Regions from separate parts of the Streptomyces sp. NPDC052721 genome, predicted to be linked through region 1. Evidence: predicted binding sites of a transcription regulator. Region 1 holds the regulator's gene; each other region holds the start of a gene.
What was found. Region 1 encodes HrcA, which represses chaperone genes, less so after heat shock. Its sites were predicted from a motif close to TTNGCACTCNGNNNNNCNGAGTGCNAA; they were not measured.
Positions count from the first base shown of each region.

Region 2: groES (co-chaperone GroES) is a predicted target of HrcA. The motif match lies at 3,034-3,060, and genes of this name have one in related genera.
Region 3: groL (chaperonin GroEL) is a predicted target of HrcA. The motif match lies at 3,754-3,780, and genes of this name have one in related genera.

Region 1 is NZ_JBFATL010000005.1:240,142-245,365, forward strand. It holds gene AB0L21_RS07875 (16S rRNA (uracil(1498)-N(3))-methyltransferase) at 1-428, opposite strand, end outside; gene AB0L21_RS07880 (nitronate monooxygenase) at 425-1,501, opposite strand; gene dnaJ (molecular chaperone DnaJ) at 1,602-2,738, opposite strand; gene hrcA (heat-inducible transcriptional repressor HrcA) at 2,739-3,755, opposite strand; gene AB0L21_RS07895 (MBL fold metallo-hydrolase) at 3,919-4,641, shown strand; gene AB0L21_RS07900 (DUF3097 domain-containing protein) at 4,773-5,224, shown strand, end outside.
Region 2 is NZ_JBFATL010000004.1:115,109-120,332, forward strand. It holds gene AB0L21_RS05715 (ester cyclase) at 46-753, shown strand; gene groL (chaperonin GroEL) at 830-2,458, opposite strand; gene groES (co-chaperone GroES) at 2,577-2,885, opposite strand; gene AB0L21_RS05730 (polysaccharide deacetylase family protein) at 3,131-3,943, opposite strand; gene AB0L21_RS05735 (polysaccharide deacetylase family protein) at 3,940-4,851, opposite strand; gene AB0L21_RS05740 (methyltransferase domain-containing protein) at 4,942-5,224, shown strand, end outside.
Region 3 is NZ_JBFATL010000014.1:47,354-52,577, reverse strand. It holds gene AB0L21_RS16070 (glucosyl-3-phosphoglycerate synthase) at 52-996, opposite strand; SAM riboswitch class I at 1,128-1,268, shown strand; gene thrC (threonine synthase) at 1,286-2,569, shown strand; gene AB0L21_RS16060 (ubiquitin-like small modifier protein 1) at 2,718-2,993, shown strand; gene AB0L21_RS16055 (cold-shock protein) at 3,442-3,645, shown strand; gene groL (chaperonin GroEL) at 3,944-5,224, shown strand, end outside.

The DNA of each region.
Region 1 (5,224 bases):
TGTTTGCCGGCCTCGCGCGCGGTGCCACGCCACTTGGCGAGCGCCTTCAGCCCCCGGTCGCCCTTCCACTGGGTGATGCAGCGGGCGGCCTGCCAGGGCACGATCGCGTCGACGCCGGTCTCCGTCATCGTCTCCACGGCCAGCTCGCCGCGGTCTCCCTTGGGCAGGGCCTGGACGACGGTGATCCGGGGGCTGGGCTCGGGCTCCACCGGGAACTCGAACGGCTCGACCACCAGGTGGTCCTTCCCCGACACGCTGACGACGACCCCGGCCGCGCCCCGGCCCCTGCCGTCGGTGAGCACCACGTTCTCGCCCGGCTGCAACCGCCGTACGGAGACCGCGTGCCGTCCCTCGGGGCCCTGGACGTCGACGACCGAGCCGGGGCCCACGCCCTCCAGCGAGTCGACGACGAACACCGGCGCGGTCATCGGGGACCACCCCCGGCCGACAACGCTGTCCGGGCCTCGGCGAGTTCGGCGGCCAGCACCTCCACCAGCCGGCCCGCGGGCAGTTCCCGGGCCATCCGGTGTCCCTGCCCGGCCCACATCGCCATGCCCTGCGGGTCCCCGGCCTTCGCGGCGGCCTTGCGCAGCGGCGCGGTGAGATGGTTGACCTCGGGGTAGGCGGCGGGGGCGTACGGTCCGTGCTCGCGCAGGAAGCGGTTGACGAGCGCGCGGGCCGGGCGGCCGGTGAAGGCGCGGGTCAGCTCGGTGCGCGGGAACAGCGGGTCGGTCAGCGCCCGCTTGTGCAGGGCGTGCGCGCCGGACTCCGGGGTGGCGACGAACGCGGTGCCCAGCTGGGCCGCGCTCGCGCCCGCCGCGAGGACGGCGGCGATCTGGCCGCCGCGCATGATGCCGCCGGCGGCGACGACCGGGATGCGTACGGCCTCCCGGATCTGCGTGACCAGCGACAGCAGGCCGATGCCGGCGCCGTCGTTCTCCGGGAGGTCCCGGTGGGTGCCCTGGTGTCCGCCGGCCTCCACGCCCTGCGCGATCACCGCGTCGGCCCCGGCCCGCTCGACCGCGCGGGCCTCCTCGGCGGTGGTGGCGGTGACCAGGGTGAAGGTGCCGGCGCGGCGGAGCTTGTCGAACACCTCGCGGCGCGGCACACCGAAGTGGAAGGAGACCACCGGTACCGGGTTGTCGAGCAGGACGGCGAGCTTGGCGTCGTAGCCGTCGTCCCGGCCGCTGTCCGGGTCGCCCAGCTCGGTCTCGTACCAGGCGGCCTCGCCGGCCAGCTGGTGCGCGTAGAGGTCGACGGCCCCGGACTCCGCCTGCTCGGGCTGGGGCATGAACAGGTTCACGCCGAAGGGGCGGCTCGTGAGCCCGCGCAGCTGCTTGATCTCCTGGTACATGCCGTCGGCGGTCTTGTACCCGGCGGCCAGGAACCCGAGGCCACCGGCCTCGGAGACGGCGGCGGCGAGCTGCGGGACGGAGACGCCGCCCGCCATGGGGGCCTGCACGATCGGGTGGGGGAAGAGATCGGTCAGCGCGGAGGACATGACCGCATGTTGTCACGTCCTCCGAACAAGTCCGAATCCGGGCTTCCCCCGGCATAAGCCCCTGGCATACGGGGTGCCGCAGCACCCCGTACGTCACGGCTCAGCGCCCGTTGAACGCGTCCTTCAGCCGCGAGAACAGCCCCTGCTGCCCGGGCTGGAACTGGCCCTGGGGCCGCTCCTCGCCCCGCAGCTTGGCCAGCTCGCGCAGCAGCCGCTCCTGCTCCGGGTCCAGCTTGGTCGGCGTGGTCACCTCGACGTGCACGACCAGGTCACCCCGGCCGCCGCCGCGCAGATGCGTGACGCCCCGGCCGTGCAGCGGGATCGACTGGCCGGACTGGGTGCCGGGCCGGATGTCGACCTCCTCCAGGCCGTCCAGCGTCTCCAGCGGCACCTTCGTGCCGAGGGCCGCCGCCGTCATCGGGATCGTGACCGTGCAGTGCAGGTCGTCGCCGCGCCGCTGGAACGTCGGGTGCGGCAGTTCGTGGATCTCTACGTACAGGTCACCGGCCGGGCCGCCGCCGGGGCCGACCTCGCCCTCACCGGCGAGCTGGATCCGCGTGCCGTTGTCGACACCGGCCGGGATCTTCACGGTCAGCGTCCGCCGCGAGCGCACCCGGCCGTCACCGGCGCACTCGGGGCACGGGGTCGGGACGACCGTGCCGAAGCCCTGGCACTGGGGGCACGGACGCGAGGTCATGACCTGGCCCAGGAAGGACCGGGTGACCTGCGAGACCTCACCCCGGCCACGGCACATGTCACACGTCTGGGCGGACGTGCCGGGCGCCGCGCCCTCGCCGTTGCAGGTGTTGCAGACGACAGCCGTGTCGACCTGGATGTCCTTGGTCGTCCCGAAGGCCGCCTCGTCCAGCTCGACCTCGATCCGGATCATCGCGTCCTGGCCGCGCCGGGTGCGCGAGCGGGGCCCGCGCTGCGACGCCGTACCGAAGAACGCGTCCATGATGTCGGAGAAGTTGCCGAAGCCGCCGGCGCCGAAGCCGCCCGCGCCCGCGCCGCCCGACTGGGAGAGCGGGTCGCCGCCGAGGTCGTAGACCTGCTTCTTCTGCGGGTCCGACAGCACCTCGTAAGCGGCGTTGATCTCCTTGAACCGCTCCTGGGTCTTCGGATCCGGGTTGACGTCCGGGTGCAGCTCGCGCGCGAGCCGGCGGAACGCCTTCTTGATCTCATCCTGCGACGCGTCGCGGCGCACGCCGAGAACGGCGTAGTAGTCCGTGGCCACTTACGACTCCGCCAGGATCTGTCCGACGTACCGTGCCACTGCGCGTACCGCTCCCATCGTTCCCGGGTAGTCCATGCGGGTCGGTCCGACCACGCCGAGCTTGGCAACCGCCTCGCCGCCCGAACCGTAGCCGACCGACACGACAGAGGTGGAGTTGAGTCCCTCATGGGCGTTCTCGTGCCCGATACGCACGGTCACGCCCGGATCCTTCGCCTCGCCGAGGAGCTTGAGGAGCACGACCTGCTCCTCCAGTGCCTCCAGGACGGGCCGGATCGTGAGGGGGAAGTCATGTCCGAAGCGGGTGAGATTGGCGGTGCCGCCGATCATCAACCGCTCCTCGTTCTCTTCCACGAGTGTCTCCAGAAGAGTGGAGAGCACCGTGGAGACCGTACCGCGGTCCTCCGGCTCGAAGCCCTCCGGGAGGTCCTCGACCAGCTTCGGCACGTCCGTGAACCGGCGGCCGGCGACCCGGCTGTTGAGCCGTGCCCGCAGATCCGCCAGCGAGGCCTCGCCGAACGGCGCCGGGCAGTCGACCATCCGCTGCTCGACCCGGCCGGTGTCCGTGATCAGCACGAGCATCACGCGCGCGGGAGCCAGCGACAGCAGCTCCACGTGCCGGACCGTGGACCGGGTCAGGGACGGATACTGCACGACGGCGACCTGCCGGGTGAGCTGCGCGAGCAGCCGCACGGTCCGCGCCACGACGTCGTCGAGGTCGACGGCGCCCTCCAGGAAGTTCTGGATCGCCCGCCGCTCCGGCGCGGTCATCGGCTTCACGCCCGCGAGCTTGTCCACGAACAGCCGGTAGCCCTTGTCGGTGGGGATGCGCCCCGCACTGGTGTGCGGCTGGGCGATGTACCCCTCCTCCTCCAGGGCCGCCATGTCGTTGCGGACCGTCGCCGGGGAGACGCCGAGGTTGTGCCGCTCGGTGAGCGCCTTGGAACCGACCGGCTCCTCGGTGCCCACGTAGTCCTGGACGATGGCGCGCAGTACCTGAAGCCTGCGTTCACTCAGCATTCGCGCGCACCTCCAGCACGTCGTCCCCTCGTCCGTCCGGGTTCGCCCCTTTGGCACTCTTGCCGTGCGAGTGCCAGCGTTCCCCGGCCCAGTGTACGGCTGCCGGGTACACCCTGGGCAAGGTCGGGCCGCCGTACCGGCTCGAACCGCTAGCGTCGCGGGTATGACCGTGACTTGGGAAGAGCTGGGGTGGGAGCGGCTGGCCGCGGGGGTGGGCCGGTGCCGGCTGCCTGGCTGGGACTGCACGGCGGGGCTGGTCCTCGGTGAGGGTACGGCACTGCTCGTGGACGCCGGTTCGAGCCTCGCGGAGGGGGTCCGGCTGCGCGGCCAGGCCGAGGAACTGGCGGGCGGCCGTGTGACCCATCTCGCGCTCACCCACCCCCACTTCGACCACGTGTTCGGCGCGGCCGTGTTCGCCGGGGCGGAGGTGTACGGGGCGGTGGGCCTGGACGCGGTGTTCGCGTTCGAGCGCGCCGACCTGCGGCTGGACGCGATCCGCAACGGGCTGCCGGTGGCCGACGCCGACGAGGCGGTGGACGCGCTGACCCCGCCCCGCCACGCGGTCTCCGGCGAGTGGACGCTGGACCTCGGCGACGGCCGCCAGGCGCTGCTGGCCAACGTGGGCCCCGGCCACACGGCGCACGACCTGGCCGTGCTGGTCCCGGGCGATCCGGAGGTGGTGTTCTGCGGCGACCTGGTGGAGGAGTCCGGCGAACCCCAGGCGGGCCCGGACGCGGTCCCGTCCCGCTGGCCGGACGCGCTGGACCGCCTGCTGGCGCTCGGCGGCGAGGACGCGCTGTACGTGCCCGGTCACGGAGCGGTGGTGGACGCGGGGTTCGTCCGCCGCCAACGCGACGCCCTGGCAACGCGGTTCGGCGTGATCTGAGCGGCTCTTCCCGCCGGGTTCCGGCGTGTCGTACGCCTCGGCAGGCGGCCTCTCCTATCGTCATCCGAATGCGCCCACCCGTCTCCCGCCACCGCCCTTCCGACGAGGGCCCTTCGGGCCCGCGCCCTCGTGTGTACTCCGCCGACCTGACCCCGCCGTGGAAGAAGCCGAAGCCCGTACCGGAGGTCCCGGCCGAGCCCGGCCTGGTGGTGGAGGAGCCCGGCACCGGGTTCTGCGGCGCGGTGATCCGCTGCGAGGCGGGCACGGTGACCCTGGAGGACCGCTTCGGCAAGCACCGGGTGTTCCCGCTGGAGCCGCGCGGCTTCCTGCTGGAGGGCCGGGTGGTGACGCTCGTCCGCCCCACCTCGGCGCCGGTACGTCCCACCCGTACGGCGTCCGGCTCGGTCGCCGTCCCCCAGGCACGCGCGCGCGTGGCCCGCGCCGGCCGCATCTACGTGGAGGGCCGGCACGACGCCGAGCTGGTCGAGAAGGTCTGGGGCGACGACCTGCGGATCGAGGGCGTGGTCGTGGAGTACCTGGAGGGCGTGGACGACCTCCCGTCGATCGTGGAGTCCTTCGCCCC
Region 2 (5,224 bases), on a different contig from region 1:
AAAATGGGCGGGACGGTACCGGACCAGGGGGGCCGGAGGCGGCGCATGACCTTCGTACAGCTCATCGAGTGCAGGACGAGCCGGCTGGACGAGATGAACCGGCTCATGGACGACTGGGTCCAGCAGACCAAGGGGAAGCGGACGGCGACGCACGCGGTGGTCGGCACGGACCGCTCGGACGCGTCGCACGTCGTCGAAGTGGTGGAGTTCCCGTCGTACGAGGACGCGATGCGGAACTCGAACCTCCCGGAGACCGACCGGATCTTCCGGGGCCTGGTCGCGCTGTGCGACGAGATGCCGACGTTCATCGACCTGGACGTCGTACGGGACGAGAGCCTGTCCGAGGGCATGGTGCGCGGGTTCTTCGAGGCGCTGTGCGCCGAGGGCGAGCTGCCGCCGCTCAACGACCTGCTGGACGAGGACATCCACAGCCATGATCCGCTGAACCCGCAGGACACCATCGGGCTGGACAACGTCCGCGCCGAGTTCCGGATGTGGCGCGGCGCCTTCGACTACGCGTTCACGGTCGAGGACGTGCTCGCCCAGGGCGAGCGGGCCTGCGCGCGGTGGACCTGGTACGCCACGCACCAGGGCGATTTCCTGGGGATCGCGCCCACCGGCAGGCAGGTCACCACGACCGGGATGACGCTGTTCCGGTTCGGCGACAACGGCAAGATCGCCGAGCTGTGGTGGCAGCACGACCAGCTGGGGCTGATGCAGCAGCTGGGGGCGCTGGACGCGTTGGAGCAGTAGAGGCGCCGGAGCAGTGGACAGGGCGAAGGCCCGGCCCCCGTCCGGGGTGCCGGGCCTTCACTCGGGAGCGCTGGGCTCAGTGGGCGTGGCCGTGGCTGTGGCCGTGGCCGGCGGCCTCCGGCTCCTCTTCCTTCTTCTCGACGACCAGGGTCTCGGTCGTGAGCAGCAGGGAGGCGATGGAGGCGGCGTTCTCCAGGGCGGAGCGGGTGACCTTGACCGGGTCGATGACGCCGGCCTTGATCAGGTCGCCGTACTCGCCGGTGGCGGCGTTGTAGCCCTGCCCCTTGTCCAGGTCCTTGACCTTGGACACGATGACGTAGCCCTCCTGGCCGGCGTTCTCGCCGATCCAGCGCAGCGGCTCGACCACGGCGTTGCGGACCACGGAGACACCGGTGGCCTCGTCGCCGGACTTGTCGAGGTTGCCGTCCAGCACCTTGGAGGCGTGGACCAGGGCGGAGCCACCACCGGAGACGATGCCCTCCTCGACCGCGGCGCGGGTCGCGGAGATGGCGTCCTCCAGACGGTGCTTCTTCTCCTTCAGCTCCACCTCGGTGGCGGCGCCGACTTTGATCACGCACACGCCGCCGGCCAGCTTGGCGAGGCGCTCCTGGAGCTTCTCGCGGTCCCAGTCGGAGTCGGTGTTCTCGATCTCGGCCTTGATCTGCGCGATCCGGCCCTGCACGTCCTCGGACTTGCCGGCGCCGTCGACGATCGTGGTGTCGTCCTTGGTGACGGTGACGCGGCGGGCGGAGCCGAGCACGTCGATGCCGACCTGGTCGAGCTTGAGGCCGACCTCCTCGGAGATGACGGTGGCGCCGGTGAGGACGGCCATGTCCTGCAGCATCGCCTTGCGGCGGTCGCCGAAGCCGGGGGCCTTCACCGCGACGGCGTTGAAGGTGCCGCGGATCTTGTTGACGACCAGGGTCGACAGGGCCTCGCCCTCGAGGTCCTCGGCGATGATCAGCAGGGGCTTGGAGGAACCGGCCTGGATGACCTTCTCCAGCAGCGGCAGCAGCTCCGTGATGGCGGAGATCTTGCCCTGGTGGATGAGGATGTACGGGTCCTCCAGGACGGCCTCCATGCGCTCCTGGTCCGTCACGAAGTACGGCGACAGGTAGCCCTTGTCGAAGGCCATGCCCTCGGTGAAGTCCAGCTCCAGACCGAAGGTGTTGGACTCCTCGACGGTGATGACACCGTCCTTGCCGACCTTGTCCATGGCCTCGGCGATCAGCTCGCCGACCTGCTGGTCCTGGGCGGACAGCGCGGCGACGGCGGCGATGTCGGACTTCTCGTCGATCGGGCGGGCCGAGGCCAGCAGGTCGTCGGAGACGGCCTTGACCGCGGCGTCGATGCCCTTCTTCAGGGCGGCCGGGGAGGCACCGGCGGCGACGTTCTTCAGACCCTCGCGGACCAGCGCCTGGGCGAGGACCGTGGCGGTGGTGGTGCCGTCACCGGCGATGTCGTTGGTCTTGGTCGCCACCTCCTTCACCAGCTGCGCGCCGAGGTTCTCGTACGGGTCCTCGATCTCCACCTCACGGGCGATCGTGACACCGTCGTTGGTGATGGTGGGGGCGCCGAACTTCTTGTCGATGACGACGTTGCGGCCCTTGGGGCCGATCGTCACCTTGACGGTGTCGGCAAGCTTGTTGACGCCGCGCTCAAGGGCGCGACGGGCGTCCTCGTCGAACTTCAGGATCTTCGCCATGGCAGCGGGAGCCCTCTCGGAAATCTGTGGGTGAAAAACGCCGCGCCCCGGGCGCCCGGCTTCTTATCGATCGCGGGGGCCAGGGGCGCAGCTGCAAGCAGAGAGTCGCTTGAGGTGATTACTTCTCGATGATCGCGAGCACGTCGCGAGCCGAGAGGACGAGGTACTCCTCGCCGTTGTACTTCACCTCGGTGCCGCCGTACTTGCTGTAGAGGACGACGTCGCCGACCTTGACGTCGAGCGGAAGGCGCTCGCCGTTCTCGAACCGGCCCGGGCCCACGGCGAGGACGGCGCCCTCCTGGGGCTTCTCCTTCGCGGTGTCCGGGATGACCAGGCCAGAGGCCGTGGTCTGCTCGGCGTCCAGCGGCTGGACCACGATGCGGTCCTCGAGCGGCTTGATGGCAACCTTGGAGCTGGCGGTCGTCACGATCCGACCTCCCCCTTCGGAGATCTCACGGGGTTAACTGTCTGAGGTGGCGACCAGGTCGATCCGTCGTCGCGGGTGCCGGACCTGCCCGTCGCGTTTATCTGGCACTCTCCAGGGGGGAGTGCCAGAGCCGAGACTATGACCGCGATTAGCACTCGGTCAAGCGGAGTGCCAATTGCCGTGCGGCGCGTCGGCAGCGAACGGCGCGCGCGAGTGCCCGGGCGCCCCGCGTGACGGGCCGGCATTCACAGGTAGTCCTCCAGGCGCCCCACCGTCAGGCCTCTCTCCTGGGCCTTCCTCAGCACCGTGACCGTGCGTTCCCGCAGGGAGGGGCCCGTCGACTCGTCGGGGCCCACCAGGACGATGTCGCCGGGGCGGAGGTGGTGGGGGCCGTGGGTGTAGGCGAGGCCGGCCGGGGTCAGGGCGGCGCGCCACAGGACGAGCGCGGAGATGCCGCAGTCGGCCGCCGCGCGCAGGGTGGTGCGGTCGTAGGAGCCGTAGGGCGGGCGGAAGAGGCGGGGGCGGACGCCGAGGGCGGCGCGGAGGCGGTCCTGCTGACCGCAGATCTCGGCGCGCTGTCCGGCGTACGGCAGTCCGGCCGGGGCCCGGTGGTCGACGGTGTGGTTCCCGATGCCGGCGCCGAGGGCGCGCAGGCGGGCGAAGTGGCGGTAGCCGGGGGCGGCGACGCTGTCGGTGAGGAACAGGGTGACCGGGAGCCGGAGTTCGCGGACCATGTCGACGAAGCGGGGGTCCCGCTCGGCGCCGTCGTCGTACGTGAGGAAGACGACCGGGTCGCGGGTGGGGACGTGGTCGGCCACGGCGGGCGGGGCGCCGGCCCCGGGGTGCTCGGCGAGCGGGCGGGCCGGGTGCACCGGGGAGCGGACGAGGGGCCGGGTCAGGCCCCAGAAGCGGTAGCGGTGGTCGGAGGCGGTGGCGTGCGGGCGTACCCCTTCGGCGGCCCTCTTGCCGAGGCGTTCGATGGGGTCGACGGACTGGGCGCAGCCCGTCAGGAGCAGGGCCGCGGCGAGGACCGCGGCCGGGCCCCGGGCGCGCCTCACAGGTAGTCCTCCAGGCGGGCCACGGCGTAGCCCTCGCGCGTGACCTTGTTCAGGAAGCGGCGCATGTCGTCCACCATCGTGCCGTCCCAGTCGTCCCGGCCGCGGAAGTGGGTGAGCACGATGTCGCCGCGGCGCAGCCGCTTGTCGTCCTCGCGGTACTCCCAGTGGTCGACGAAGACCTCCTCGTTCCAGATCGGCGCGTACTTGATGCCGCATTCCTTGGCGGCGACCAGGGTGTCCTGGTTGTAGTTGCCGTAGGGCGGGCGGAAGACGGTGGGCGCCTTGCCGAACTGCTTCTTCATGACGGCCTGCATGCCGCAGATCTCGTCCTTCTGCTCCTCGTAGGACAGGCCCGGCAGGTAGGGGTGGTGCAGGGTGTGGTTGTCGAGGGTGTTGCCGTAGGACCGCATCTTCCGGAAGTAGGCGTAGTCGTCCTTGACGAGGTAGTCGCTGAGGAAGGCGGTGTACGGGATCTTCAGCTCACGCATCATGGCGAGGAAGCGCGGGTCCTTCTCGGCGCCGTCGTCGATCGTCAGGAAGACGACCTTGTTCCGGGTGGGGATGGTCGTGAAGACCGGGGGCAGGTTCCAGTCCTCCTGGTGGTCCACCTCGAATCCGTCGCGGGCGGTGATCCTCGGCTTCACCGTGGGGGGCGGCGGAGGCGTGAGCGGGACCTGGTCCAGCCCCCAGCGCCGGGCGGCGGCGGCCAGCCGGGCGTGTTCGGCGGCCCGGCGCGCCGCCGGGTCCTGGGGCTGGGCGGGGCCGCCCTGGCCGGACGGGGCGCGCACGGACTCGGGCCCGGCGCAGCCGGAGAGCAGGGTGGCGGTGGCCAGCGTGACTGCTCCGCCCCCGAGGGCCAGTCGCCGCAGACAAGTCCGACTTTTGTCATTTTGTACTACTGCTCGCATGGTGCCGGATCCTCCCAGGCCCCGGCCCGCGACCCCGGACGACACCGCCGCCGGAGGCGCACCATCCACCGACTGGCCCACAATGACCCGGTGAACGACCTCGCTCTGCTCCTCACCCCCGAAGGCCGCGCCCTCCTCGACGAGGTGCGCGACACCGAGCCCGCGCAGGAGCTGGCCGTGGCCACCCGGCTGCGCCGCGAGCACCCGGCCGAGCTGGTCTCCGCCGCGCTCGGCCAGGCCCGGCTGCGGCAGCGGGCGGTGGCGAAGTTCGGGGCCGAGGACGCCGGGCGCATGTTCTTCACGCCCAACGGGGTCGAGCAGTCGACGCGGGCCTCCGTGGCGGCGTACCGGGCCGGGCGGCTGAAGCAGCTGG
Region 3 (5,224 bases), on a different contig from region 1:
GAACCGCTCAAACGTACGGCCCGCCCGGTGAGCCGACCGTATACGGCCCGTTCACGCCACCTTCCGTTCGGCGTACTCGGTGATCTCCACCATGGGCGGCCGCTCCTCGGTGTCCACCGAGTAGGTGCGCGGTTCGAACCCGTCCTCGCCCCGCTCGAACTGGGTCAGCGAGGGCCGGACCAGATGGCCGCGGGCCAGCCGGAGCTGGGCGGTGCGGTAGATCGCGGCGGCCATCCGGCCGAGCGCCTGCCCGTCCTGGTGCCGGTGCTTGCGCACGCCCACGTCGACCTGGGCCAGCGCGTCCAGGCCCACCAGGTGCAGCGCGTCCACCAGCATGCCCAGCTCCACGCCGTAGCCGACGGGGAACGGCAGCTGTTCCAGCAGCGTGCGGCGGGCCGCGTACTCGCCGCCCAGTGGCTGCACGAACCCGGCCAGCTGCGGCCAGTGCATGTTCAGCAGCGGGCGGGCCATGAGTTCGGTGACCCGGCCGCCCTGCCCGGCACCGCCGCCGAGCGGGCGGTCGTACATCGCTTTGACCAGGTCGACGTCCGGGTCGGTGAGCAGCGGGCCGACGATCCCGGAGACGAAGTCGGAGGAGAACTCCTTCAGGTCCGCGTCGATGAAGCAGACGATGTCCCCGCTGGTCACCAGCAGCGACCGCCACAGCACCTCGCCCTTGCCGGGGACGGCCGGGATGCGCGGCAGGACGGTGTCGCGGTGGACGACCCGGGCGCCCGCGCGCGCGGCGACCTGGGAGGTGCGGTCGGTGGAGCCGGAGTCGACGACCACGATCTCGTCGACGAGCGGGACCTGCTCCACGAGGTCGTGCCGGATGACCGCGACGATGTCGCCGACGGTCTCCTCCTCGTTGAGCGCGGGCAGGACGACGCTGATGGTCTGGCCCGTGCGCTGCTTGGCGGCGATGATCTGGTGCAGCGGGCGATCGGCCACGGACCAGGACCGGGTGGTCAGCCAGCGCTCGACTTCTTCCAGCACAGTCTGTGGCTCCTCACTCTTGTCTCGCGGTTCGGACGACTATCTCAACTGTCCCGGCCGTCGGTTACAGTCTTGAACAACGCCGGTGACCATCGCATGTCGGGGGTCATGTGCGTTCTACAACCGCATACCGCTCATCCAGAGGGGCAGAGGGACACGGCCCGATGAAGCCCCGGCAACCCCCCTGATCCGGACTCGTTCACGCGAGGCTCACGGCCAGGGAAGGTGCCAATTCCGTCTCACGGCGAGATGCGTCGTGAGGAAGATGAGGAGAAAGGGCCTCGCCTCCATGGCTGTGCAGACAGTTGTCACCACCAGCGAATCCACGGTCGACCTCGGCCCCGCCGCTGCCCTGAGCTGTCGCGAGTGCGGTCACCGGGTGCCGCTCGGCCCGGTCTTCGCCTGCGAGGAGTGCTTCGGCCCGCTGGAGATCGCCTACGACTTCTCCGCCTACGACACCGAGGACCTGCGCCGCCGCATCGAGGCGGGCCCCGCGAACATCTGGCGTTACGCGCCCCTGCTGCCGGTCCCGGCGGACGTCGCCGACAAGCCGAACCTCAACCCCGGCTGGACCAAGCTCGTCAAGGCCGGCAACCTGGCCCGCGAACTGGGCGTGACCGGCGGTCTGTACGTGAAGGACGACTCCGGCAACCCGACCCACTCCTTCAAGGACCGGGTCGTGGCCCAGGCCCTGGAGGCCGCCCGCGCCTTCGGCTTCACCACCCTGTCCTGCTCCTCCACCGGCAACCTGGCCGGCGCCGTCGGCGCCGCCGCCGCCCGCGCCGGCTTCCGCTCCTGCGTGTTCATCCCGCACGACCTGGAGCAGGGCAAGGTCGTCATGGCCGCGGTGTACGGCGGTGAACTCGTCGGCATCGAGGGCAACTACGACGACGTGAACCGCTTCTGCTCCGAGCTGATCGGCGACCCGGCCGGCGAGGGCTGGGGCTTCGTCAACGTCAATCTGCGGCCGTACTACGCCGAGGGCTCCAAGACCCTGGCGTACGAGATCTGCGAGCAGCTCGGCTGGCGGCTCCCGGACCAGATCGTCGTGCCGATCGCCTCCGGGTCCCAGCTCACGAAGATCGACAAGGGGCTCCAGGAGCTGATCAAGCTGGGGCTGGTCGAGGACAAGCCGTACAAGATCTTCGGCGCCCAGGCCGAGGGCTGCTCCCCGGTCTCCACCGCCTTCAAGGCCGGCCACGACGTCGTACGGCCCCAGAAGCCGAACACCATCGCCAAGTCCCTGGCCATCGGCAACCCGGCCGACGGGCCGTACGTCCTGGACATCGCGCGCCGCACCGGCGGTGCCGTGGAGGACGTGACGGACGAGGAGGTCGTGGACGCGATCAAGCTGCTCGCGCGGACGGAGGGCATTTTCGCGGAGACGGCGGGCGGCGTGACCGTCGGCGTCACCCGCAAGCTGCTGAAGGCGGGCGTGCTGGACCCGGCGAAGACCACGGTCGTCCTCAACACCGGCGACGGCCTGAAGACCCTGGACGCGGTGGCCGGGACCGGCCTCACCGCCACCATCCGCCCGTCCCTGGACTCCTTCCGAGAGGCCGGCCTCGCATGACGGGCGCTGCGCCGGGAGGCCGGACACGACGCGCGGGCCGGCGAGGGCCGCTCGCGCCCACGCGGCGGCAGCCGCACCCGCAGCACGGCCCCGAGCCCCTGGGGCGCCGCCCCGCCCCACCCGTGAACCCGACCGGAGGTCTCACCGCATGAGCGTGACCGTTCGCATCCCCACCATCCTGCGCACCTACACCGGCGGGCAGGCCGAGGTCGCCGCCGAGGGCGCCACGCTCGGCGAGGTCATCGCCGACCTGGAGAAGAACCACACGGGCATCGCCGCGCGCGTGCTGGACGACCAGGGCAAGCTGCGCCGGTTCGTCAACGTGTACGTCAACGACGACGACGTCCGCTTCGAGCAGGGGCTGGACACGGCGACCCCCGACGGGGCCGGCGTCTCGATCATCCCGGCGGTCGCCGGCGGCTGAGCCGCGGATCCGCGCGCTCATTACCGTGGGTAACGTCGGTTACCGACTGTTTTCCGATTGCCCCCTCCGTGAGAGAAGCGGAGGGGGCAATTCTGTGTGATTGAGCGCGGTAGAGTTGGGGAACACGGCCGCGGCCTCCGGGTCGCGGGCCCTGGATTTCATGCCGCCCGCCCGACAAGAAGTAGCCAAAGTGTGCGGGTTGTCTGTGGCTTTTGTGGCTTTTATGGGGCCCGACTTGCCCTGAAGTCGGGTGAATTCTCACCAGATTCCGGACCGCTCGCGTCCAGAATTCTCGTCCGATTGACCTGTTGCAGACGGCAGTTGGACAGATACATTCAGCCGCGGTCGACGCGTTCCGGCGCACGCCCCCGACCAGTTGGGGGGTGAGGTCTGACCCGGGTCCGCGAAGTGTGGATCTGTGCAAGGGCCAGTAATAGGGGAGTTAGGCATGGCTCAGGGCACCGTCAAGTGGTTCAACGCGGAGAAGGGGTACGGCTTCATCGCGGTCGACGGTGGTGCGGACGTCTTCGTCCACTACAGCGCGATTCAGATGGACGGCTACCGCACCCTGGAAGAGGGCCAGCGGGTCGAGTTCGAGATCTCGCAGGGCCAGAAGGGTCCGCAGGCCGACATGGTTCGCGTCACCGCCTGAACGTTTCTTGTCCGAAGGGCCCGCACCTCGCAGAGGGTGCGGGCCCTTCGCCGTGCCCCGGTTCCGCTGTTCGCGTGCGGCTGACGGGGGCCTCCTCCCGCCCAGGCGCTTGCACTCGACCATGCCGAGTGCTAATCATTGGCGTTAGCACTCTGAAGGTGAGAGTGACAGCGAAGGACCGGGTCGGTGAGGCCCGCGGGCCGGGTGGGGCAAGGAACCACGAGGCCGGCGAGCCGTCCGTCGCGGGCGCGGGCGCGGTCCGAAGGAATCACCCCCAGTCCTGGAGGGACCACTTCACATGGCCAAGATCATCGCGTTCGACGAGGAGGCGCGGCGCGGCCTCGAGCGCGGCATGAACCAGCTCGCGGACGCCGTGAAGGTGACGCTCGGCCCCAAGGGCCGCAACGTCGTCCTCGAGAAGAAGTGGGGCGCCCCCACGATCACCAACGATGGTGTCTCCATCGCCAAGGAGATCGAGCTCGAGGACCCGTACGAGAAGATCGGCGCCGAGCTGGTCAAGGAAGTCGCCAAGAAGACGGACGACGTCGCCGGTGACGGTACGACCACCGCGACCGTGCTCGCCCAGGCCCTGGTCAAGGAGGGCCTGCGCAACGTCGCCGCCGGTGCCAACCCGATGGCTCTGAAGCGCGGTATCGAGAAGGCCGTCGAGGCCGTCTCCGCCGCCCTGCTGGAGCAGGCGAAGGACGTCGAGACCAAGGAGCAGATCGCCTCCACCGCGTCCATCTCCGCCGCCGACACCCAGATCGGCGAGCTGATCGCCGAGGCCATGGACAAGGTCGGCAAGGAAGGCGTCATCACCGTCGAGGAGAGCAACACCTTCGGTCTGGAGCTGGAGCTCACCGAGGGCATGCGCTTCGACAAGGGCTACATCTCCGCCTACTTCGCGACCGACATGGAGCGCATGGAGGCGGCGCTGGAGGACCCGTACATCCTCATCGCCAACTCCAAGATCTCCTCGGTCAAGGACCTGCTCCCGCTGCTGGAGAAGGTCATGCAGTCGGGCAAGCCGCTGCTGATCATCGCCGAGGACGTCGAGGGCGAGGCCCTGTCGACCCTGGTCGTCAACAAGATCCGCGGCACCTTCAAGTCCGTCGCCGTCAAGGCCCCGGGCTTCGGTGACCGCCGCAAGGCCATGCTCGGCGACATCGCCATCCTCACGGGCGGCGAGGTCATCTCCGAGGAGGTCGGCCTCAAGCTGGAGAACGCGACCCTGGACCTCCTGGGCCGCGCCCGCAAGGTCGTCATCACCAAGGACGAGACCACCATCGTCGACGGTGCCGGCTCCTCCGAGCAGGTCAACGGCCGCGTCAACCAGATCCGCGCCGAGATCGAGAACAGCGACTCCGACTACGACCGCGAGAAGCTGCAGGAGCGCCTGGCGAAGCTCGCCGGCGGTGTCGCGGTCATCAAGGCCGGTGCCGCCACCGAGGTGGAGCTCAAGGAGCGCAAGCACCGCATCGAGGACGCCGTGCGCAACGCGAAGGCGGCCGTCGAGGAGGGCATCGTCGCCGGTGGTGGCGTGGCCCTGCTCCAGGCCTCCCAGGTCTTCGAGAAGCTG